DNA from 2 places in the Arthrobacter sp. efr-133-TYG-104 genome. Region 2 is predicted to be linked to the other one. Evidence: predicted binding sites of a transcription regulator. Region 2 holds the regulator's gene; the other holds the start of a gene.
The links. The regulator LexA, encoded in region 2, represses DNA repair genes until DNA is damaged. The targets are predictions, from matches to a motif close to TCGAACANNTGTTCGA.

Region 1: a site for LexA is predicted at 8,568-8,583, ahead of ruvA (Holliday junction branch migration protein RuvA). Genes of this name have one in related genera too.

Annotation. Positions count from the first base shown of each region.
Region 1 is NZ_JARVTA010000002.1:2,482-13,480, reverse strand. Features, by position in the region: gene QRN04_RS02285 (DUF349 domain-containing protein) at 1-3, shown strand, start outside; gene QRN04_RS02280 (hypothetical protein) at 88-684, shown strand; gene QRN04_RS02275 (RelA/SpoT family protein) at 745-3,138, opposite strand; gene secF (protein translocase subunit SecF) at 3,312-4,301, opposite strand; gene secD (protein translocase subunit SecD) at 4,301-6,052, opposite strand; gene yajC (preprotein translocase subunit YajC) at 6,168-6,551, opposite strand; gene ruvB (Holliday junction branch migration DNA helicase RuvB) at 6,741-7,817, opposite strand; gene ruvA (Holliday junction branch migration protein RuvA) at 7,810-8,460, opposite strand; gene ruvC (crossover junction endodeoxyribonuclease RuvC) at 8,608-9,183, opposite strand; gene QRN04_RS02240 (YebC/PmpR family DNA-binding transcriptional regulator) at 9,252-10,007, opposite strand; gene pdxT (pyridoxal 5'-phosphate synthase glutaminase subunit PdxT) at 10,011-10,712, opposite strand; gene QRN04_RS02230 (Mur ligase family protein) at 10,802-10,999, shown strand, end outside.
Region 2 is NZ_JARVTA010000018.1:100,946-111,944, reverse strand. Features, by position in the region: gene QRN04_RS13995 (SseB family protein) at 1-324, opposite strand, end outside; gene priA (bifunctional 1-(5-phosphoribosyl)-5-((5-phosphoribosylamino)methylideneamino)imidazole-4-carboxamide isomerase/phosphoribosylanthranilate isomerase PriA) at 324-1,064, opposite strand; gene QRN04_RS13985 (CG2302 family histidine operon protein) at 1,155-1,313, opposite strand; gene hisH (imidazole glycerol phosphate synthase subunit HisH) at 1,314-2,060, opposite strand; gene hisB (imidazoleglycerol-phosphate dehydratase HisB) at 2,057-2,683, opposite strand; gene QRN04_RS13970 (histidinol-phosphate transaminase) at 2,730-3,848, opposite strand; gene QRN04_RS13965 (LysM peptidoglycan-binding domain-containing protein) at 3,953-4,285, opposite strand; gene lexA (transcriptional repressor LexA) at 4,719-5,465, shown strand; gene QRN04_RS13955 (ATP-dependent DNA helicase) at 5,495-7,558, opposite strand; gene hflX (GTPase HflX) at 7,551-9,113, opposite strand; gene QRN04_RS13945 (class I SAM-dependent methyltransferase) at 9,651-10,274, shown strand; gene dapF (diaminopimelate epimerase) at 10,246-10,999, opposite strand, start outside.

The DNA of each region.
Region 1 (10,999 bases), on a different contig from region 2:
TAACTGAACGCAAGGCTCCGTTCCGGTTTTCCACATAGCCGGGGCGGAGCCTGTACTGCTTGGACCGCTCCACGGAATGATCAGTGAATGGTCCACGCAGTAGCCGCCCCAAACCTGCTGGAGCCGGTCATCGCCGAGCTCTACTCCCCCAGCCCCATCTTTACGTGGGTCGAATTACAGTGCATGGCGCTTGATGGGATCATGCTCCCCCTTTACGGGAAATCCTATGCGGCCCCTGGTGTCGCCCTGACCGCGCGCCTGAGAGCCCGGGCGGCAGCGCTCACGGTACCCGAAAAGATCCGCAAACGGGTCGTCGCCGGTCGCCTCACTGCGGCATGGATCTATGGCTGCGCACCGCCACCGGAAAACCTTGCACTCTTGGTGGACGCCAAACATCGGATTTCCAGCCTGAGGAGCACCAAAGGCTGCAGCCTCCACGAGGTCCGGCTCGGACAGTTGGACGTGGTGAGCTTGGGCGGACTGCTGGTCAGCAGTCCGTTGCGCACAGCCACCGACATCGCCCTGCATGTGCAACCCGAGCGTGCGGTGCCCGCACTCACACGCCTTTTGAACCATCCGGAGCTCGGTGTCCGGCTCCGCCTTTTGACCCTGGCCGTCGAAGCGGCGCCCAGAGTTCCCCACAAGAAGCGGGCGTTAGCCACACTGGCACATCTGGCCAGGTAAGTGAGTTACTCCCCCAGGAGGACCCGAGCTAGTTGCAACTGTCGCTGGTTACAACCGGCGCTAGTTGCGGCGCCGGTTGCCGGTGGTCCGGTAGACGTCGAAGACCCCGTCAATCCGGCGCACGGCATTCAGGACGTGGTGCAGGTACTTGGGATCCCCCATCTCGAACGCGAACTTGGAGATCGCTACCCTGTCACTGGACGTGTGCACGGAAGCTGCGAGGATATTGACGTGGTTCTCTGACAACACACGTGTAACGTCAGAGAGCAGCGACTTCCTGTCCAAAGCCTCCACCTGGATCTCCACGAGGAAGACGCTTGACTGGGTGGGGGCCCACTCAACATCTACGATCCTGTCCGGCTGGTCCCGAAGTCCCGAAACGTTGGTGCAGTCCGTCCTGTGAACGGAAACGCCGGAACCCCGGGTGACAAAGCCGAGGATGGGATCCGGAGGAACGGGCGTGCAGCACCGGGCCAGCTTGACCCACACGTCGCCGACGCCCCGAACGATCACGCCAGAGTCGGAGAACTTGGACTTGGCAACCTGCGTCGGGATACTGACCTCATCGAGGTCCTCGTCCGGGGTTTCATGGCCGCCAAGGTGCTCGACCAGCTTCTCCATGACGGACTGCGGGGACGTGTGCCCGTCTCCGACGCCCGCGTAGAGCCCGGATATATCAACGTAGTGGAAGTCCTCCGCCACGGCTGATAGGGCGTCGTGCGTCATCAGGCGCTGAAGCGGGAGATTCTGCTTCCGCATCGCCCGGGTCAACATGTCCTTGCCCCGGTCGATGGCCTCCTCGCGGCGCTCCTTGGTGAACCATTGCCGGATCTTATTCCTGGCCCGCGCGGATTTGACGAAGTGCTGCCAGTCCTGGCTTGGACCGGCACCTTCGGCCTTTGAGGTGAAAATCTCAACCCAGTCACCATGGTTGAGCTCACTGTTCAACGGGACCAATTTCCCGTTCACCCGGGCTCCGATGGTCCGGTGACCCACCTCGGTGTGCACGGCGTAGGCGAAGTCCACAGGAGTGGAACCGGCCGGCAGGGCCATTACCTCACCCTTGGGAGTGAAGACGAAAACTTCCCGGGCATTTATTTCATACCGCAGGGAGTCCAGGAACTCTCCCGGATCGGAAGTCTCCTGCTGCCAGTCCACCAGCGACCTCAGCCAACCCATATCGCCATCGCGCGGACTTCCGGGTCCGACGGCGGTCCGGTTGGGCTGATCCTTGTACTTCCAATGCGCTGCCACGCCGTATTCGGCCCTGCGGTGCATCTCGTGGGTCCGGATCTGGATCTCTACGGGCTTGCCCCCGGGCCCGATGACGGTAGTGTGCAAGGACTGGTACATGTTGAATTTCGGCATGGCGATGTAGTCCTTGAACCGCCCGGGAAGCGGGTTCCATCGCGAGTGCAACGTGCCCAACGCCGCATAACAGTCACGGACCGAATCCACCAGGACGCGGACGCCCATGAGGTCGTTGATGTCGTCGAAGTCTTTGTCGCGCACGATCATCTTTTGGTAGATCGAGTAGTAGTGCTTAGGGCGCCCGGTGATGGTCGCCTTGATCTTCGCGGTTCGCAGATCGTCCGCTATCTGGTTACGGATGACGCTGAGGCTCTTCTCGCGCTCAGGGGTGCGGTCCCCCACCATGCGCACGATTTCCTCATACACCTTCGGGTACAGGGCAGCGAAAGACAGGTCCTCAAGCTCCCACTTGATGGTGTTCATGCCCAAGCGATGAGCCAAGGGGGCAAAGATTTCCAGGGTCTCGCGGGCCTTGCGGGATGAAGACTCGGCAGAGACAAAACGCCAGGTCCGGGCGTTGTGGAGGCGGTCAGCCAACTTGATCATCAGCACGCGGATGTCCTTGGCCATCGCCACGACCATTTTGCGGACGGTTTCAGACTGCGCCGCCTCGCCGAAACTGACCTTGTCCAACTTGGTGACGCCGTCCACCAGCATGGCAACCTCGGGCCCGAAGTCCCTCGTCAGGTCTGCCAACGTGTAGGGCGTGTCTTCAACGGTGTCATGGAGCAACGCCGCCGCCAAAGTGGTGCCCGTCATCCCAAGTTCAGCGAGGATGGTTGCTACTGCTACCGGGTGGGTGATGTACGGATCGCCGCTCTTGCGCTTCTGGCCCTGATGGCTGCGCTCGGCCACCTCGAACGCCCGTTGAATGAGATCGAAATCTTCCTTGGGGTTATTGGCCCGGACAGTCCGAAGCAATGGCTCCAAAATCGGTGAGTACGGGGCCGAACCGCGGCCGGTGAGGCGGGCAAGGCGGGAGCGAGTGCGCTCGCGCCGGCCGGGAAAAGTAGGGCGGACACCGGGAGTATCCACCGGAACGGCACTGAGGGAGCGCCCAGCTACGCTCGTAGCCGGGCCGGCCACGGCCTTGTTGCCGTCCTCCCCGCCCGAAGGTGGCGCCGACGTCGCACGTTCTTCCACAGAAGTACCCCTCACAAACGATTCAATTCTCCCAGTCTATTCCCGCAACTGAATGCTTCCGCAACCGGAGGGGCACATGACGGGGCGCAGCAGGAGCCTCTACGGTCACACCAAAGAGCCGGCCCTCACTTGCGTGGGGACCGGCTCTGAGGCAAACAGCAAATATTGCCCGACTAAACGGTGGCCTCTGCCCGCCGGTGAGCTACCTTTTTGGCCTGCTTTACCAGGACGGCCTCGCCTTGACGGAGGGCTGCGTAGAGGGGGGCCGCGATGAAAATCGTGGCTGCGGTACCGATAAGGATGCCCACGAACAGAGCCAACGACAGGTCCCTGAGCGTTCCAGCACCCAACAAGCCCGCACCGATAAACAGAATGGCGGCCACAGGCAGCACCGCCACCATCATGGTGTTGATGGAACGGACAAGGGTTTGGTTGACCGCCAGGTTGACCTCCTCGGCGAAGGTCCGCCGCGTGGAAGAAGCAATGCCGGACGTGTTTTCACGGATCTTGTCGAAAACCACCACGGTGTCGTACAGCGAGTAGCTCAGGACGGTCAGGAAGCCGATAATGGCCGACGGCGTCACCTCGAAGTCGCTCAGGGCGTAGACCCCAGCCGTGGTGAACATGGTCACGAGCATGCCCGCCAGTGCTGACAACGACATCTTCCATGTCCGGAAGTACAACGCCATCAGGACGGCGGCCAAGGCCACGAAGACCAGCAGGCCGATGAGCGCCTGCCGCGTCACGTCCTGCCCCCAGGTTGGTCCAACGAAGTTGGATGTCACCTCGTTGTCGGTGACCCCGTAGGCGCTCGTCAGGCCTTCCTTGATGCGGTTGGTCTCGTCGTCAGTCAAGTGATCCGTTTGGATGCGCATGGTGTTGCCCGCTACGTTGGCCACGCGCGGAATTGCGCTCGGGACCACGCTGTGGACGGCTTTCTCGCCGAGGCTCGGGTCAGTGGTTTTGACGTTGGACACGGTGAACTCGGACCCACCACGGAAGTCGATGCCGAGGTTGAATCCACCTTTAAGCACGGGGATCACGATGGACAGCGCAACGATGACGCCCGCGATGATGAACCAGATCCGCCTGGAACCAACAAAGTTGTACGAGCGCTTGCCCGTGTATAGCTCGTTACCGAAGGTTGCGAAGCTCGTCCTCATTACTTCTCCTCCTTGGTGCCGTTGGAAGTGCCAGTCAGCTGGCCCTTCTCGGCAAGGCGCCGTTCGGCGATGGTCATGCGTCGTTCAGCTTCAGCGGAAGCGCCGGCATTCCGTGCGCGCACTACGGTTGGTTTTTCATCCGGTGTCCGGAGGCGGCCTGCGCCGCGGTACAGGGGAATCGCACCGAGTCGGTCAGGGGACAGTCCCGAGAAGCGGTGCCCCTCGGAGAAGAAGCGCGTGCGCGCAAGGACCTGCAGCATCGGATGGGTAAACATGAACACCACGATCAAGTCGGCAACCGCGGTCAGGCCAAGCGTGAACGCGAACCCGCGCACGCTGCCCACAGCCACGAAGTAGAGGACGACGGCGGCCAGGACGTTGACTGCCTTGGAGGCCAGCACAGTCCTCTTGGCGCGCTTCCAACCGTTCTCGACGGCGGAAACCAGCCCGCGGCCTTCGCGAAGCTCATCGCGGATGCGCTCGAAGTAAACGATGAACGAGTCGGCCGTTTGACCGATCGCCACGATGAGTCCGGCAACGCCCGCAAGGGAGAGCCGATAGTTTTCGGTCCAACCCAGCACGGCAATGGCCAGGTAGGTCAGCGCGCCTGCCACCACGAGGGAGGCGATGGTAACGAATCCAAGGGCCCGGTATTGGAACAGCGAGTAGATCACGACCAAGGACAAACCAATGATGCCGGCCAACAGCCCGAGCCGGAGCTGATCCCCACCAAGGGTGGCGGAAATCTGCTCCTGTGACTGGATGTCAAAGCTGATGGGCAACGCGCCGTAGCGCAACTGGTCCGAGAGCGCCTTGGCGGACGCCTGGGTGAAGTTGCCGGTAATTTGCGGCTTCCCGTCAGAAATCACTGCCAGCGCGCGGGGCGCCGAGATGACTTTGTCGTCAAGGACGATGGCGAACTGCGACTTGGGGTCGTTTCCGCCCTGGGCCTGTGATGCGGCATAGAACTGGTTCAAGCGTGTGGTGACGTCCTTGAACTTGGCGGTCGCAGCGGCGTCGAACGTAATGGTTACGCCCCAAGAGTTGGTGACGGAACCCTGGGCACCCTGGACGGGGTCGTACGAGGACGAGGAGATGTCCTGTCCTTTGACCTCCACGGGTCCCAGGATGTACTTGACTGCAGGAGTCTTGTCGGTGGCGGCCTCACACGTCACCAGCGGCTTGGCCGGGTCCGAGGCTTGTGCCTTTTCCGCAGAGGGGTTCACGCAGTCAAGAGCTTCGAATTGCTTGTAAATGTCCGGAGTTACCCAGTTCTGGTCGCTTGCATTCGCCGGAGCCGCTGTGGGCTTAGGCAACTGAGCATCAGGCGTCCGTGAAGCGATCGGGACGGCTGCAGGGTCTCCCGTGAGAATCACCGGGCGGAAATTCATGTTCGCCGATGCTTGAATCAGATCCCGGGTTTCCTTGGAAGGAGTTCCAGGAAGGCTCACGACAACGTTGCGCCCGGACTGGGTGCTGATTTCAGCCTCCGCGACACCCGAACCGTCAACACGCTGCCGGATGATGGCGACGGCTTGGTTGAGTTGGTCCTCATTGATGCCGCTGGAGCCCTCCACCTTGGGGGCGAGGATCATCTGGGTTCCGCCCTCCAAGTCCAAGGCAAGCTTGGGAGCCCAGGTTGCGTGGCCTGTAACCACTCCCCCGGCCAGAACGGCGGTGAGTACAACTAATATTGCTCCAAGCCAAGTCAGCACCTTGCGGGCTGAGTTTTTGGGGCCGGTCCGTGCCATTATCGATCTTCCTGTTATCGCCGGACAGCCGCCGGCGGACACTGACGCGTGTCTGCCGGCGGCTCTCTGCTGCCGTAGAAGTTGTTCTGCGCCTCAGCGGCGCAGAAAACCCTTCTTAGTTGTCCTTCTTGTCCTCTTTGTTGAGCCGCGCGATGGTCTCATCCGGGGTCTCCGCGGTCCTGGGCAGTTCCGTTCCAGTCCAGGTCAAGGAAGAAGCGTCATCCGGAACAACAGGAGCTTCCTCGGGCGTCGCTTCAACCACCTTGGTGACGGCTTGACGGTGAACAGTTGCCTCGATACCCGGCGACAGTTCGATAACTACCTTGTTCTCAGCTTCATCGATGGAAACGATGCGCCCGAAGAGACCGAAGCTGGTCATGATGTCCACGCCAGGGGCGAACTTGGACTGCATCGCGGCCTGCTGCTGCTGGGTCTTCTTGTTGCGGCGGAACATCATGAAGACAAAGAGTCCAAGCATGACGAACAGCAATATGGTCATTGGATCCACAGGGAAGTTCCGTTCTGTACTTACGTTTTGGTTCACGGCAACGTCCCCGGGAGATCCAGCAGCCGCGGAAGTAAAACCCCCGGAAAGCGTTGCGCCTCACCTGCAAGGGGGCACATGGATCAAGGACTCGAACGTGCCGAGCGTCATACCAGTCTAGGGGGAAAACCTGAACACCGCGTGTTAACCGGCTGTATCCATGGTTTCGGCGTGGTTTTGGTCCTCATCGAACAGCGCCAAAGTCTCCTGCCCGAAAACCCCTGCGGGCACTGCATAGCCCAGATGGGTCCACGCGGCGGCCATGGCGATGCGGCCCCGCGGTGTTCTTCCCAACAGTCCTTCGCGGACCAGGAAGGGCTCAGCCACCGTTTCAACCGTTTCCGGTTCCTCCCCCACAGCAATAGCGAGCGTGGACAAGCCGACGGGACCTCCATTGAACTTGGTGATCAAGGCCTCGAGGACTGACCTGTCCAAGCGGTCCAAGCCCCGCGCGTCGACCTCATACATGTCCAAAGCCGCCGACGCCGAACGGGCGTCAATTTGCTCGATTCCATGGACAAGTGCCCAGTCGCGGACGCGTCGAAGCAGCCTGTTCGCAATTCGGGGCGTACCACGGGACCTGCCGGCGATCTCCGTGAAGCCCGCCGAGTTGACCTTGAGGTCCAATAGGCCAGCCGAGCGACGGAGGACCAGCTCAAGTTCATCAACGGAGTAGAACTCCAGATGGCCCGTAAACCCGAAGCGGTCGCGCAGCGGACCGGGAAGGAGGCCGGCTCGCGTAGTCGCCCCGACCAAAGTGAAGGGCGGCAGGTCCAGTGGGATCGCCGTGGCGCCGGCACCTTTGCCGACCACGATGTCCACACGGAAGTCTTCCATGGCCATGTACAACATTTCTTCGGCCGGGCGGGACATCCGGTGGATCTCGTCCAGGAACAGGACTTCGCCTTCAGTCAAGGAGGAGAGAATCGCTGCTAGATCGCCGGCGTGCTGGATGGCGGGACCGCTGCTGATCCTGAGAGGAGCATTCATTTCCGCGGCGATGATCATGGCCAAGGTGGTTTTGCCGAGGCCCGGGGGGCCTGACATCAGGACGTGATCCGCGCTGCGGCCGCGCATGCGCGAGGCCTCCAGTACCAAGGCGAGCTGTTTGCGGACCCTGTGCTGGCCCACAAAGTCGTGGAGGTTTTTGGGCCGGAGGGCGGCCTCAATGATCCGCTCTTCGGGCTCTTCACCCCCTGTGACCAATGACTGCTCAGCCACGGCTGCCTACGCGGTTGCCAGCACGGGCCCCGTCTTGACCCAGCCAACGGAGTGTGGCGCGGAGGATTTGCGCGACGTTGCCAGCTGCGGCCAGTTCCGGCGAATCGACCATGGCCTTGTCCACGCTGCCGGTCGCGTCCTTTTCCGACCATCCCAGGCTGGTCAGTGCGGCGACCACTTGGGGCTTCCACTCTGCGCTCGGAGCCAGTGCGGGCGCCTTGCTGTCGCCTGCCCCCGTCCCAAGGGGTACCAACTTTCCGGCAAGTTCCAGGACGATGCGCCCGGCAACTTTGGGACCGATGCCCGGCACCTTGGTGAAAGTCTTCCCGTCCCCGGTGTGGGCGGCCACCCGGATGGCTTCGGGTTCGTGCACAGCGAGAACGGCCAACGCCAGCCTGGGTCCCACTCCGCTGACACTGAGGAGGACGTCAAAGACTTCCCGCTCGTCCTCGTCGGCGAATCCAAACAACGTCAGGGAATCCTCCCGGACGATCATTGAGGTGAACAGCTTTGCTTCCGCACCTACCGTGAGGTGGCTCAAGGTCTGCGGCGTGGCGAAGACGCTCATCCCGACCCCGTTGAGGTCAATAACGGCGCTCGACAAGCCAACATGGGCCACGATCCCGCGAAGAAAACTGATCAAGACCCAGCCCCTGACGGTTGGCCCGCTCCGTTGCTTTGCATTGCCATTCACATTCTCCTGCACGTTGCTGCCGAGGCCAGAGTCAGACCCCAGCCAAAGCCGCCTATCCGAACATATCTACGAATACCCTAGCAACATCGTCAGCGATCAACGCGCACGGCGCGCTTTCGCCTCGGCGTCGGCCCATGCTTTTTGCGCGGGAGTCAGCGAACCGTTGCCCGCACCGCCGTTCGCTGCGAGACCGCTGCCTGCGCGCCACGCGTGCGTGAGGGCCAAGGCGAGGGCGTCAGCGGCATCAGCGGGCTTCGGCGGGGCGTCCAGGCGCAGTATCTTGGTGACGAGCTTGGTAACGGCGTCCTTATTGGCAGTACCGCTTCCGGTTACTGCCGCTTTCACCTCCGATGGCGTGTGCAGGGCCACTGGAATCCCCCGCCTCGCCGCAGCGGCGATAACGACGCCGGAGGCCTGGGCGACGCCCATGACGGTGCTGACGTTCATCTGCGAAAAAACCCGTTCGACGGCGACGACGTCCGGCGTGTGCAAGTCCAGCCACTCGTCGATGGCTTGGGCGATGACCAAGAGCCGTTTGTCCAAAGTGAGCTCCGCGGAGGTGCCAACCACTCCAACGGCGACCATCGTGGCCCGCCGGTTCCGCTCAATGTCGACCACGCCGATGCCGCAACGGGTAAGGCCCGGATCGACTCCCAACACACGAAGAGTCACGTCCGGGCCTTCCTTTTGTCTTCAATTAACAGCACACTGCGGGACGCCACCGCCAGATCCTGAAACGCCTATTCGGCGTCGAGGGCTGCTTGGACTTCCTCGCTGAGATCAGCGTTGCTGTAGACGTTCTGGACGTCGTCCAACTCTTCCAAGGCGTCCACGAGCTTCATGAACTTCTTGGCGCCGTCGACGTCGAGGTCAACCTGCATGGACGGAACGAATTCGGCTTCGTCCGTCTCGTACTCGATCCCTGCGTCCTTCAGGGCGTCCCGAATGGCTTGGAGGTCCGAGGGTTCGGAGTGGATTTCCCAGTTTTCCCCGCTGTCCTTGACTTCCTCGGCCCCGGCTTCCAGCACAGCCATGAGGATGTCGTCCTCGCTCAGGCCGTTCTTGGGCAGCACCACTACGCCCTTGCGGGTGAACAGGTAGCTGACGGAACCGGGATCGGCGATGGTGCCGCCATTACGGGAGATGGCCAAGCGCACTTCCGAGGCCGCACGGTTCTTGTTGTCGGTCAAACATTCGATCAACAGCGCAGAGCCTTGGGGGCCCCTGGCCTCGTACATGATTTCGGTGTAGTCGACCACTTCGCCGGTGAGCCCGGCGCCACGCTTGATGGCGCGGTCGATGTTGTCGTTGGGGACCGAGGTCTTCTTGGCCTTGGTGACAGCCAGTTCCAGGCCCGGGTTGCCGGCGAGGTCGGGACCACCCATGCGGGCAGCAACTTCGATGTTCTTGATCAGTTTCGCGAACGACTTGGCACGCCTGCCGTCAATGATGGCTTTCTTGTGCTTGGTGGTCGCCCATTTGGAGTGGCCTGACATGCTTTACGCTTCTCCTCTGATCATTCGAATAAAGAGTTCATGCACGCGCTTCTCGCCCGTCACTTCCGGGTGGAAGGAGGTTGCCAGCAGGTGGCCCGAACGCACTGCAACAATTCTAGCCAATCCGTGCAAAGTGGCGGTGTGGCGGGCATCGTCAGGCTCCACCTGGGCGAGTACCTCTACTCCAGGCCCGACCCGCTCCACCCAGGGGCCGCGAATAAAGACTGCGTGGACGGGCTCGACTCCGCCGTCACCGGCACTAAAGTCCAGCCCCTTGAAATCCAGGTCGGTTTCGAAGGATTCCCGCTGGCGGCCGAAGGCGTTACGTCGGACGGTGATATCGAGGCCACCGAATGTCTGCTGCGCATTGCCTTCAAGATCCTCGGAAGGATCCGCGATCTCGTTGGCCAACAGGATCATGCCGGCACAGGATCCGTAGACCGGCATGCCTTCGGCAATCTTCTTGCGGAGGGGATCGCGCAGCTCAAAGATGCGGGACAGTTTATCGATAGTGGTGGACTCCCCACCGGGGATGATGATTCCATCGACGTCGTCGAGCTCGGACGGCCGCCTCACGCCTACACCGGTGGCACCCGCAGCCTCAACGGCGTGAATGTGCTCACGGAAATCTCCCTGCAGGGCCAGAACGCCGATCCGGAGTCCTGAACCCACGCGTGAAGAAGCGTCAGAAAGGGTGTTGGTCATTGATCCATCATAGTGCTCCGCGGCTATAGAGCGGCGATGGACCTGGCGTGCGGGACGGACACATTGGGGACTGGGATATATTACAGAGCATGCCTTCCTTCAGCGTCCCCCTCGGCAAGCTGGTCCGCACCTTGTCCCGGCTTCGGGGTGGAGGCTCCGCTTTTCCGGGACTGGTGGTCGAAAAAATAGACCCCGGCTTCATGCAGAGAACCCTCTCCTCGCTCCCCCACGGCGTGGCCGTGGTCAGCGGTACCAACGGCAAGACCACCACCACCAAGATGGTGGTG
Region 2 (10,999 bases):
GGCTTGTTTATCGGCATGCAACCCGTCAACGCCCTCGGCTTCTTCAGCAAGCTGCGCCACAACAGGAACGAAGACCCTCGCCGTCGCCAGGGAGGCCACAACATCGGCCTCGCTGCCGGTGCCATCCAACAACGCTCCGACCGCGGCGAGGTACCCGGCGTCGGGCTGTCCGTCGTCGTTGTCGAAATTATGGATGACGGCGTGATTCCCGCTGAGGCTTCGACCGGCCCACGGCTGGCCTGCTGAATCGGTTGCTCCGCCAGCACCGGCCAGTGCCGCCGCGATATGCCCCGGCAGTTCCCGTCGTCGTGATTCCTCGGCCATCAGCGGCGGCCGGCAACATCCAGGGCCTCGGGCAAAGTGAACGCGCCTGCGTACAGCGCCTTGCCCACAATCGCACCCTCGACACCCATGGGAACCAGCTCACGCAACACCCGGAGGTCTTCCAGGCTCGATATTCCGCCGGAGGCCACCACGGGCTTGCCGGTCTTCTCGACCATTTGGCGCAGCAACTCAACGTTCGGGCCTTGCAGAGTACCGTCCTTGGTGACATCGGTGACCACGTAGCGGGCGCATCCGGCGTCCTCAAGGCGGGCCAGGACGTCCCACAGGTCTCCGCCCTCTTTCGTCCAGCCGCGGCCAGCCAATGTGGTGCCGCGAACGTCCAGCCCGACCGCGATCCTGTCACCGAAGCGTTCGATGGCGCGGCGGGTCCATTCAGGATTTTCCAGAGCTGCAGTTCCCAAATTAACGCGGGCGACGCCGAGGCCAAGGGCGCGTTCGAGGGACTCGTCGTCCCTCAACCCGCCGGACAATTCCACCTTGACGTCGAGTTGAGAGACAACCTCATTGATAAGGTCCGCGTTGTTACCGCGCCCGAAAGCTGCGTCGAGGTCTACCATATGGACCCATTCGGCACCGGCTTCCTGCCAGTTCAGCGCAGCTTCCAAGGGCGTCCCGTAGCTGGTTTCCGAGCCCGCTTCACCTTGCAAAAGCCGGACTGCTTGGCCCTCAACGATGTCGACGGCGGGCAGGAGTTCCAGGATGGGCTGTGAGGTGGTCATGTAGGTCCTAGGAGAGTCAGGGGAACGCAGCGGTTCAGAGACAGAAGCGGAGTTGGGCGTGATCAGTGGATCCTGATCAGTTGATCACGGTCATTTGCCCGGCAGCGTGAGCAGGTAGGCCGCCAGCAGGGACATCGCCGCCAACGCATAGAAGGAAATCGAGACCCATCGGGGCTTGTTCTGTTGATGGAAGGAGATTCCTCCGCCAACCATCAGGCCACCGAGTCCCATCAGGAGCACGGACCACATTTAGGCCACTCCCGTTCCAGGGTCAACGAGTGGCTGCTGCTTGCGCAGGCCATCCACCCAGTTGCGCAGGAGCCGCGCCCCGGCGTCGCCGGACTTTTCCGGGTGGAACTGCGTGGCGCAAAGGGGCCCGTTCTCGACGGCGGCAACAAAACGTGCGCCGTGCTCGGACCACGTCACCATGGGCGGAGCCATGCGAGGCTGGACGACGTCGAAATTCCATTCCTGTACACCGTACGAGTGCACGAAATAGAAGCGTTCCTGCTCGACGCCGGCGAACAGTTTGGAGCCTTCCGGCGCGTCAACGGTGTTCCAGCCCATGTGAGGGACCACTGCGGCAGGAAGGAGTTCCACCTTGCCAGGCCACTCGGCCATGCCCTCGGATTCGGTGCCGTGCTCCACCCCGGCTTCGAAGAGAACCTGTAACCCGACGCAGATGGCCAGCACGGGACGGCCGCCTGCGACGCGGCGCCCGATCATCCTGATGGCGTCAACGGCCTTGAGTTCCCGCATGACGGTCTCGAAAGCGCCGACGCCGGGAACCACCAGGCCATCGGCATTCAGGACGTCCTCGGGCTTGGCACTGAGAATCACATGCGCTCCGGCACGCTCGAGTGCCCGAACGGCTGACCGGACGTTGCCGGAACCGTAGTCCAGCACTGTCACCGTCGGCTTGCCATCGGGAGATTCCGGCTTCCGCGAGGCTATGGCATCCGTGACGGCACCAGCGGCCACAGACTGGCCGCTCACAGTGCGCCCTTGGTGGAGGGAATGCCTTCAACGCGGGGATCGGACTCAACTGCCGAGCGCAGGGCGCGTGCAAACGCCTTGAACTGGGCCTCGACGATGTGATGCGGATCCCGGCCGGCGAGAACGTTCATGTGCAGGCAGATACCGGCGTGGAGGGTAATCGCTTCAAAGACGTGCCGGGTCAAGGACCCAGTGAAGTGCCCGCCGATCAAGTGGTACTCCTGGCCGGCAGGTTCACCGCCGTGGACAAGGTACGGACGGCCCGAAACATCGACGACGGCCTGTGCCAAAGCCTCGTCCAAAGGAACCGTTGCCTCGCCAAAGCGACGGATGCCCGCCTTGTTCCCCAATGCGGTGCGCAGCACCTCTCCAAAGGTGATGGCCACGTCTTCCACTGTGTGATGCACGTCAATGTGGGTGTCCCCAGTGGCTTTGACGGTCATGTCGATCAAGGAGTGCTTGGACAGGGCAGTCAGCATGTGGTCGTAGAAAGGAACCGACGTACTGATCTCGGAGACACCCGTGCCGTCCAGGTTGATCTCCACCAGAACGGAGGACTCGCTGGTGGTGCGCTCGAGCCGCGCGGTGCGGGCAGCGGTGGGCACTGAGCCGGTTTCGCTCATTGGGACGTCCTTATACACGAAGAATGGGTTGGGTCTATAGACAAGTTTAGGCGTGCGGGGCGGCTGGTCCGTGCAGCAGGGATTCCAGGGCCTCAAGGAAGACAGTGGTCTCCTTCTCAGTACCCGCTGTCACCCTCAGGTGGCCCGGGATACCGACGTCGCGAATCAGTACACCGGCGTCGAGAAGCCCCTGCCACACTTCATGCGGGTTGTCCAAGCCACCGAAGAAGACATAGTTCGAGTCAGACACCGACGGCTTAAGGCCCATCCGCAAGAGCTCAGTCACAATACGATCGCGCTGAATCTTGATGTCTTCAACGTCAGCCATCAAGGCCTCACGGTGGTTCAGCGCGGCCAGGGCAGTCGCCTGGGTGATCGCGGACAAGTGGTACGGGAGCCTGACGAGCCGAATCGCGTCGGTGACCTCCGGTGCGGCTGCCATGTAACCGAGACGGGCGCCAGCCAAGGCGAACGCCTTGCTCATGGTTCGGGAAACGATCAACCGCTCGCGGCCTGGCAGCAAGGTCAGGGCACTGGGCGTGTTGTCGTGCGCAAACTCGTGGTAGGCCTCGTCAACGATCACTATGGCCTGGCTTGCTTCACCGGCGTTGTACACGGCCTCGACGACGTCGAGAGTAAGCCCGGTCCCCGTGGGGTTGTTGGGAGAGCAGAGAAAAACAATGTTCGCGGCGGTGTCGCGTACTTGCGCCGCGGCAGAGGCCGCATCCAAGCCGTAGTCCGCCGCGCGGAAACCGCGGACGTATTCGGTGTCAGTGCCGCTGGCCAGCAGCGGATACATGGAGTACGTGGGCGGGAAACCCAGAGCCTTGCGGCCAGGACCGCCGAAGGCCTGGAGGACTTGTTGCAGTACTTCATTTGAGCCATTGGCCGCCCAGATGTTCTCCGGAGCGAGCCCGTGACCGAGATATTCCGCCAAGGCCTGGCGCAGCTCCGTGAACTCCCTGTCGGGGTAGCGGTTGAGTCCAGTGGCCGCGGCTGCGACCGCCTCCGTAATGGCTGCCTGGACATCCACCGGCACGCCATGGGTGTTCTCATTGACATTGAGTAGAACAGGCACATCCAGCTGCGGCGCCCCGTAAGGGCTCAGTCCACGCAGGTTGGTCCGGAGGGGAAGTCGGTCGAGTCGCTCAAGCTTGTCACTCACAGTTTCCAGTTTAAGGGCCTCCGTGGATGGGTGCGTAACTGTGACCCCTTGGACCGCGCGACGGGTATGCCCGGACACTTGCCAGATTCCCTGGGCACGGCCCTCTAGCCGGCTGGAACGAACAACTTCTGGCCGGGATGGATGCTGCCGCCGCTGAGGTCATTTAGCTGGATGATCTCGGCAATGACATCCCTGGGATCCCGGCCGGGCGCGGCCGCCCCCGCGATGCCCCACAGGGACTCCCCGGGCTGAACCGTGACGGAGATCGCAACCGGTGGACGCAGTTGAGCCTGGGTGTCCGAGGCTTTTGCCGGGGAAGTGACGAAGCCAAGAAGGGTGATCAACGCGGCCACCAGCAGCATTGCGGGGATGCCGAAGAAGACGATCCGCCCCCTGCGCGTCAGGCGAAGCCGCGTGGACTTCGATTTCACGTCCATGACTGGTGCCGACTGCGCAACTGCAAGTGCAGGCGCTGGCCCTCCGAGAAGACCCTCAAGCGTTGATATTGCAGACATGAGCTTTGCCCTTCTGAGCGATTGCCGTGCCCCGGTGTCCGATGCGCGGCGGTCAATTCCGTATGCTCTCCCGACGCCACCCGAACCGTTCGAACACTTTCTTCGAACATCGGCACGGTTTGCGGTGTTGTTAGAACACATATTCGAACCTTGCTAAGACCTTTTTAGCACTTATCAACGAACGGTGTCGAGACTCGCTAGAACAAATGTTTGATAAAGGTCCGTGCCTGCCCTACGTTTGATGGAAGAAGCAGCCACTGTTTCAGTGAACCAACAGGGTCTGACATTTTTTAGGCCCGGCATCATCGGCGCGGTCCGTATCGCGCCCGGTCCGGACGGAAAGGCATTGGCAAACATGGCAGCGAAAGCCACAGGAGGTAGCGCTCCCCTGCGTAGCCAACAGCCTCAAAAGAGCCCCAAGAGCCTGACGGTCCGGCAGAAGAAGATCCTCGAGACCATCCAGCGCTCGGTCAATGACAATGGATATCCGCCCAGCATGCGTGAGATCGGGGATACGGTGGGCCTTGCGAGCCTTTCCAGCGTGACCCACCAGCTGACCCAGCTGGAGAAGCTGGGCTACCTTCGCAGGGACCCCAAGCGCCCTCGGGCAATGGAAGTCCTGATGCCCTTGACCCTCGACGGCGGCGGGCCCATTCCCGGGGTTGAGGAACCTGCCCGCCTTCGGAGTGCCGGTGGGCTCGCGGTCACCGAACTGGCCAGCGCCAGCGACACAGCCATGGTGCCGTTGGTAGGCCGCATCGCAGCCGGTGGGCCGATCCTGGCCGATCAGACAGTGGAAGATGTCCTTCCCCTGCCACGACAGCTCGTGGGACACGGCGAACTGTTCATGCTCAAGGTTGCCGGAGATTCAATGATCGACGCCGCCATCTGCGACGGTGACTGGGTGGTGGTGCGACGGCAAAACGACGCCATCAACGGCGACATCGTCGCTGCCCTCTTGGATGACGAAGCAACCGTGAAGACGTTCCGCCAACGGGACGGCCACACGTGGTTGCTGCCACAAAACACCCAATATGAGCCCATCCTCGGTGATCAGGCCACCATTATGGGCAAGGTCGTCTCGGTACTGCGTTCCCTGTAGGCGCAGTTCCCTCTAGGCGCAGTTCCTACTCAGGCGCTCTTCCTACTCAGGCGCTCCAGTACACCCCTTACCACCGTTCGGTCCACCGTGGGCCAGAACGGCGGCAGTGCTGCCCGCAGGAACGCCCCGTAGCGTTCTGTCGAAAGCCTGGGATCCAAGACCGCCACAACTCCCCGGTCCCCTGTGGAGCGGATGAGCCGGCCCGCGCCTTGTGCCAAACGGATGGCCGCGTGTGTCGCCGAGACTGCCATGAAGCCGTTGCCGCCGGATTGTGCGACTGCTCTGGAGCGCGCCGTCATCAACGGGTCGTCCGGGCGGGGGAAAGGAATACGGTCAATCACCACCAGGCGGCAGGAACCTCCCGGAACGTCCACTCCTTGCCACAGAGACATGGTTCCGAACAGGCAAGTGTCCGGCTCGTCGGCGAATTGCTTGACCAGGGCCGCCATTGTGGACTCGCCTTGGCAGAGGATATCCACATCCAGCCGCAGCCGCATGGCATCAGCGGCTTCTTCCGCGGCCCGGCGCGAGGAGAAGAGGCACAAGGCCCCGCCGCCGGAGGCCCGAATCAGGTCCTCCAATTCATCCAAGGCCTCCAAGGAAGTACCGCGGCCTGGCTTCGGCAGGTGTTTCGCCACGTAGAGGACCCCCTGTTTGGGGTAGTCAAAGGGGGAACCGACGTCGATCCCGGTCCAACTCGGCGCGCCGTCGCCCAAGAGGCCCAGCCCGCCGGCCGCAGGTTCGAACGCAGCACCGATTGCCAACGTAGCCGACGTCAGTACTACTGTATGGCCCGTGAACAGGCCTTCCCGGAGCCTTCCCGCGACGCTCAGGGGCGCGATATTGATGAGGGCCGGTGCGGTCTCGTCCGGCTGGGAGTACCCCTGCTGGGGGTCGAAGGTGCTGTTGCGCGAGAACCAGACCACCTCCCGATTCTCCTTGGCGGCGAGCAGCCGTTCGCAGAGTTCCAGGATGAGCATGAGCCGCGAGCGCGCCAGCTGCCTCCCGCCGTCGGCAGAGTTTGATCCCGAGGAATCCGGCTTCGAATCCGAGAGCGCTGCGCGCGTTGCCTCGCGCAACTGGTCCAGGCAATCGAGTTGTTCGTCATCGAGTCCGTTGGGCAGCAGCCCGTTCGGCGCTCCGGCGATCGCCATATCCAATCGATCGGCAGCGGCGTTGAGTGCATCAACGGTGATGGCGGTGTGCTTTCGGGCACTTGAAGCTGCAGCATGGACCATGGCGACTGAGAGCTGGCCCGAGACTGCGCCCGTGACGCGGTCCTGTAGCTCGTGTGCCTCATCCACCACAACGACGTCGTACTCGGGCAGAACAGCGAGGCCCTCGAAGGCGCTGACGGCCAGCATCGCGTGATTCGTCACGACGACGTCGGCCTCCCCAGCGCGGGATCGCGCCAGCTCACTGAAGCACTCCTCAGCCATCGGACACTTCTGTGCCCCCAGGCACTCCATGGACGTGACGGACACCTGGCGCCATGCCCTGTCCGTCACGCCGGGCATGAGCTCATCCCGGTCCCCCGTGGTGGTCTTTTCCGCCCACTCCCGAAGCCGCACCACTTCCTTGCCAAGTTGGGACGAAGGTCCCCCCATGGAGGCGGCGAAGTGCGGGACGCTGGTGTCCTCACCGAGTGAGAACAGTTGGCCCTCGGAGGGCTCCTCGCTGGGAAATCCGCCGTCGAGCTTCTGCAAGCAGACGTAGTTGGCCCGGCCTTTGACCAGCGCAACGTTGACCGGGCGTTCAAGCGCAGGGCTGATCGTTTCCAGCAACCGGGGAAGGTCCCGGCCAACGATCTGCGTCTGCAACGCCAGGGTTGCGGTGGACACCAGTGTCGGTTTGTTGCTGACCATGGAATGGGCGATCAAAGGAATCAGGTAAGCCAAGGACTTACCTGTTCCCGTTCCGGCTTGGACCAGCAAATGCTCACCGGTTTCAATGGCCCGGGCGACGTGCTTGGCCATCTCATGCTGGCCGGCACGGCTTTGACCACCCATGCCGGAGACAGCGCGGTCCAGCAATTCCAGGGTGAACTTCTCCCCCACCGACTCGACGGCGTCCGCCGCGACATTCTCAACCATTACTGACGAATGACTCCAGTTCGGCAGCGAGGCCCTCCCGGACCATCGCCACGACGCGCGTTCCACTTTCTTCATGGTCCAGGCTCAGGATCTCAGCATCGGAACTGTGCAGCTTGCTGATCATCTCGCCGCGCTCGTAAGGAATGAGCATTTCAAGCCGAACACCAGGCCGCGGAATGGACCGGCTGATCTCCTCCAAAAGCTCAGAGATTCCGAGTCCGGTCCGGGTGGACACCACCGCGTGCCGGGGTTCCTTCTGCTTGAGGCGCTCCACCACGAAGGGATCGGCGACATCGACCTTGTTCAGGACAATGATCTCGGGGACCTTGCGTGCGTCCACCTCGCTGAACACGGACCGCACTGCCGCGATCTGCCCCTCGGGGTCCGGGTGCGAAGCATCCACGACGTGCAGGATCAAGTCCGCATCCGCCACTTCCTCCAGGGTGGAGCGGAATGCTTCAATCAGCTGCGTCGGCAACGAACGAACAAACCCGACGGTGTCCGCGAGCGTGTAACCGATGCCGTCCGGTGTTTGCGCCTTGCGAACCGTGGGATCCAGGGTGGCGAACAGCGCGTTTTCCACGAGCACGCCTGCGTCCGTCAGGCGGTTCAGCAGCGACGACTTTCCGGCGTTGGTGTACCCGGCAATCGCTACAGACGGAACAGCATTACGACGGCGGTTGGCCCGCTTTGTCTCACGCGCCGGCTTCATTGCCGCGATTTCACGACGAAGCTTAGCCATCCGGGTCCGGATGCGACGGCGATCGAGTTCGATCTTTGTTTCACCCGGACCACGCGAGCCCATACCTGCACCGGCCCCACCCACTTGGCCACCGGCCTGCCGGGACATCGAGTCACCCCAACCACGCAAGCGCGGGAGAAGATACTCGAGCTGGGCGAGCTCCACCTGTGCCTTACCTTCGCGGCTCTTGGCGTGCTGGGCAAAAATGTCCAAAATCAAGGTGGTCCTATCGACAACCTTGACCTTGACAATGTCCTCGAGGCCACGCCGCTGGGAAGGCGCGAGTTCGGTGTCGACCACCACGGTATCGGCACCTGTGGCGGACACAATGTCCTTGAGTTCCTGCGCTTTGCCCGAACCAAGGAACGTACCCGGGTCAGGCTTCGCCCGGCGCTGCACCAAACCGTCGAGAACCTCGGAACCAGCTGTTTCTGCCAAGGCCGCAAGCTCACGGAGCGAGTTCTCGGCGTCGGCCAGGGTACCTTCGGTCCACAGGCCGGCCAAGACCACGCGTTCAAGGCGCAACTGCCGGTATTCAACCTCGGTGACATCTTCGAGTTCGGTAGAGAGACCCGCGGTGCGGCGCAGGGCGCGCCGCTCGGCCAGGTCTTGCTGGTCGCCGTCGTAAATGCTGTGTTCTTGGTCCAAAGCGGAAATGGCCTGCGCCTTGCCGAAGACGCCCTGGGGGTCCTCACGGCTTGCTGGCTGCTCAGGTGCATCCTTGGAAAGTATCCGGTCGATGACGGCCTGGATTTGTTCAGGACTCATGTCCTGGGCGTCGGAATCGGATCCGGAGTGCTTCTGGGTGGTCATGGTCTCCTTAGACTGTTCGGCTATTCCAGAATAGTGCTGATTGCTGTTCAACGGGGCACTCTTCGCGCTGGGCTGACCTGGCTGGGCCAATGGGCCTCCTGTGTGTTGTCCGCGGCGGGCCGAACACAGGGTTCGGGCGCGCGGCTGCTGGCGGATCAAGATGTGAAGTGTTCCGCAGGAAAGGGTGGCCGGCCGGTCAAAAACGGTTTCCCCGGTGGGATGCTGCACTACGGGCAAAATGCCGGGCATCAGGGGACGTGATTTTCAGGGACTCCCGCATCCAAAATTAATGGTGTGCGGGAGGTTGCCGGACGGACCTTGGACTGCGGAAAGGCCCGGCGTGGGCGGACTTGCGCCGAACGGGACCTGCATCGCTGTGGGACCGGTTGTCTGGGATCATCCGGCAATCATTGCACCGGAAGCTCAAACGGCTACTGAAAATTCAAGATCATGTAGTTAATCTTATCATTCGCGTCAAATCGGGCCCCGGAGGCTGCAGTTTCCCAAGCGGCCCACAGCCAACTAATCTGGCAAATTATGGAGTCTGCTCACTATTTCAGTGCCCAACCGGCCGGACCGTTCACCCGCAAGCCCCTCACCGTGGAACTCGCCGGAGAAACACGGCATCTGCAGACTTCCTCCGGGATCTTCAGCCCTGATGCGGTGGATAAGGGAACACTGATACTGCTTTCCGAGGTCCCGTCTCCGTCCCCGCGTGGGAACCTCTTGGACATCGGCTGCGGCTGGGGTCCTATCGCGCTGACCATGGCATTGAAGGCACCCCACGCCACAGTCCACGCGGTCGACGTAAACGAACGCTGCATCGCCCTGACCAATGAGAACGCTGCCCTGCTCGGTCTGGGCAACGTTACGGCGAGCCTGCCGGACGAAGTGGATCCGGGCATCGAGTTCGATACCATCTGGTCCAACCCGCCGATCCGCATCGGCAAAGATGAACTCCATTCCCTCTTGCTTACGTGGCTGCCGCGACTCGCACCGGGCGGAAACGCCTGGCTCGTGGTTCAGAAGAACCTGGGCGCCGACTCACTGCAACGGTGGCTCGCTTCGGAACTGGATGAGAGTTTCACGGTTTCGCGTGAAAGTACGTCAAAATCTTTCAGGATCCTTCGGGTCAGGAAAGCGTCCCAGAAGCAACTATGACGGCGGGGCCGCTCAGTTCCACGTGCTCCTGCCCGCCAGCACCGGGGAAGAACTTGACGCCCACCACCCCGCCGGGGACCTTCACATGCCAGTCGTTGGGCGCGGTAGGGCCAGCCCAATGACGGATGGCAACGGCCGCGGCGCAGGCGCCCGTGCCACAGGATTGGGTCTCGCCCACTCCGCGTTCGTGGACACGCATGGTGATGGTTCCGACGCCGTCCTCCACCAAAGGCTCAGCGGGCACCACAAATTCCACGTTCGTTCCGTTGACTGGCTTGGGCTCCACCACCGGTGCCTTGAAAAGTTGCGTTGCGGACAGCTCGGCCAACTCGGCCAGCGCCACTACGGTGTGGGGGTTGCCCATACTCACGGACAGGCCCGGACGTGCAACTTCCAGCCCCTCGGCGCTGACAAGGGCGTCCATGGCTTTACTGGTGGCCTCACGGGGAAAGATGAACTCCCACGGGCCCATATCCACTGCATACCCGGTGGTTGTCCGCACTACCTTCTTCACGCCACCGCGTGTACCGATGGTCAGGGTTTGTCCCTGCCCCAGATCCACCAAGCCCTCAGTGATGAGGAATTGCACGAAGACGCGGACACCGTTGCCGCACATCTCAGACAAGGAACCGTCACCGTTGCGGTAATCCATGAACCACTCCGCGGCCGGGTCCTGCTCCAGCAATGCCCTGCCCTCGGGAAGGAAACGTGACGGAACGGCGCGA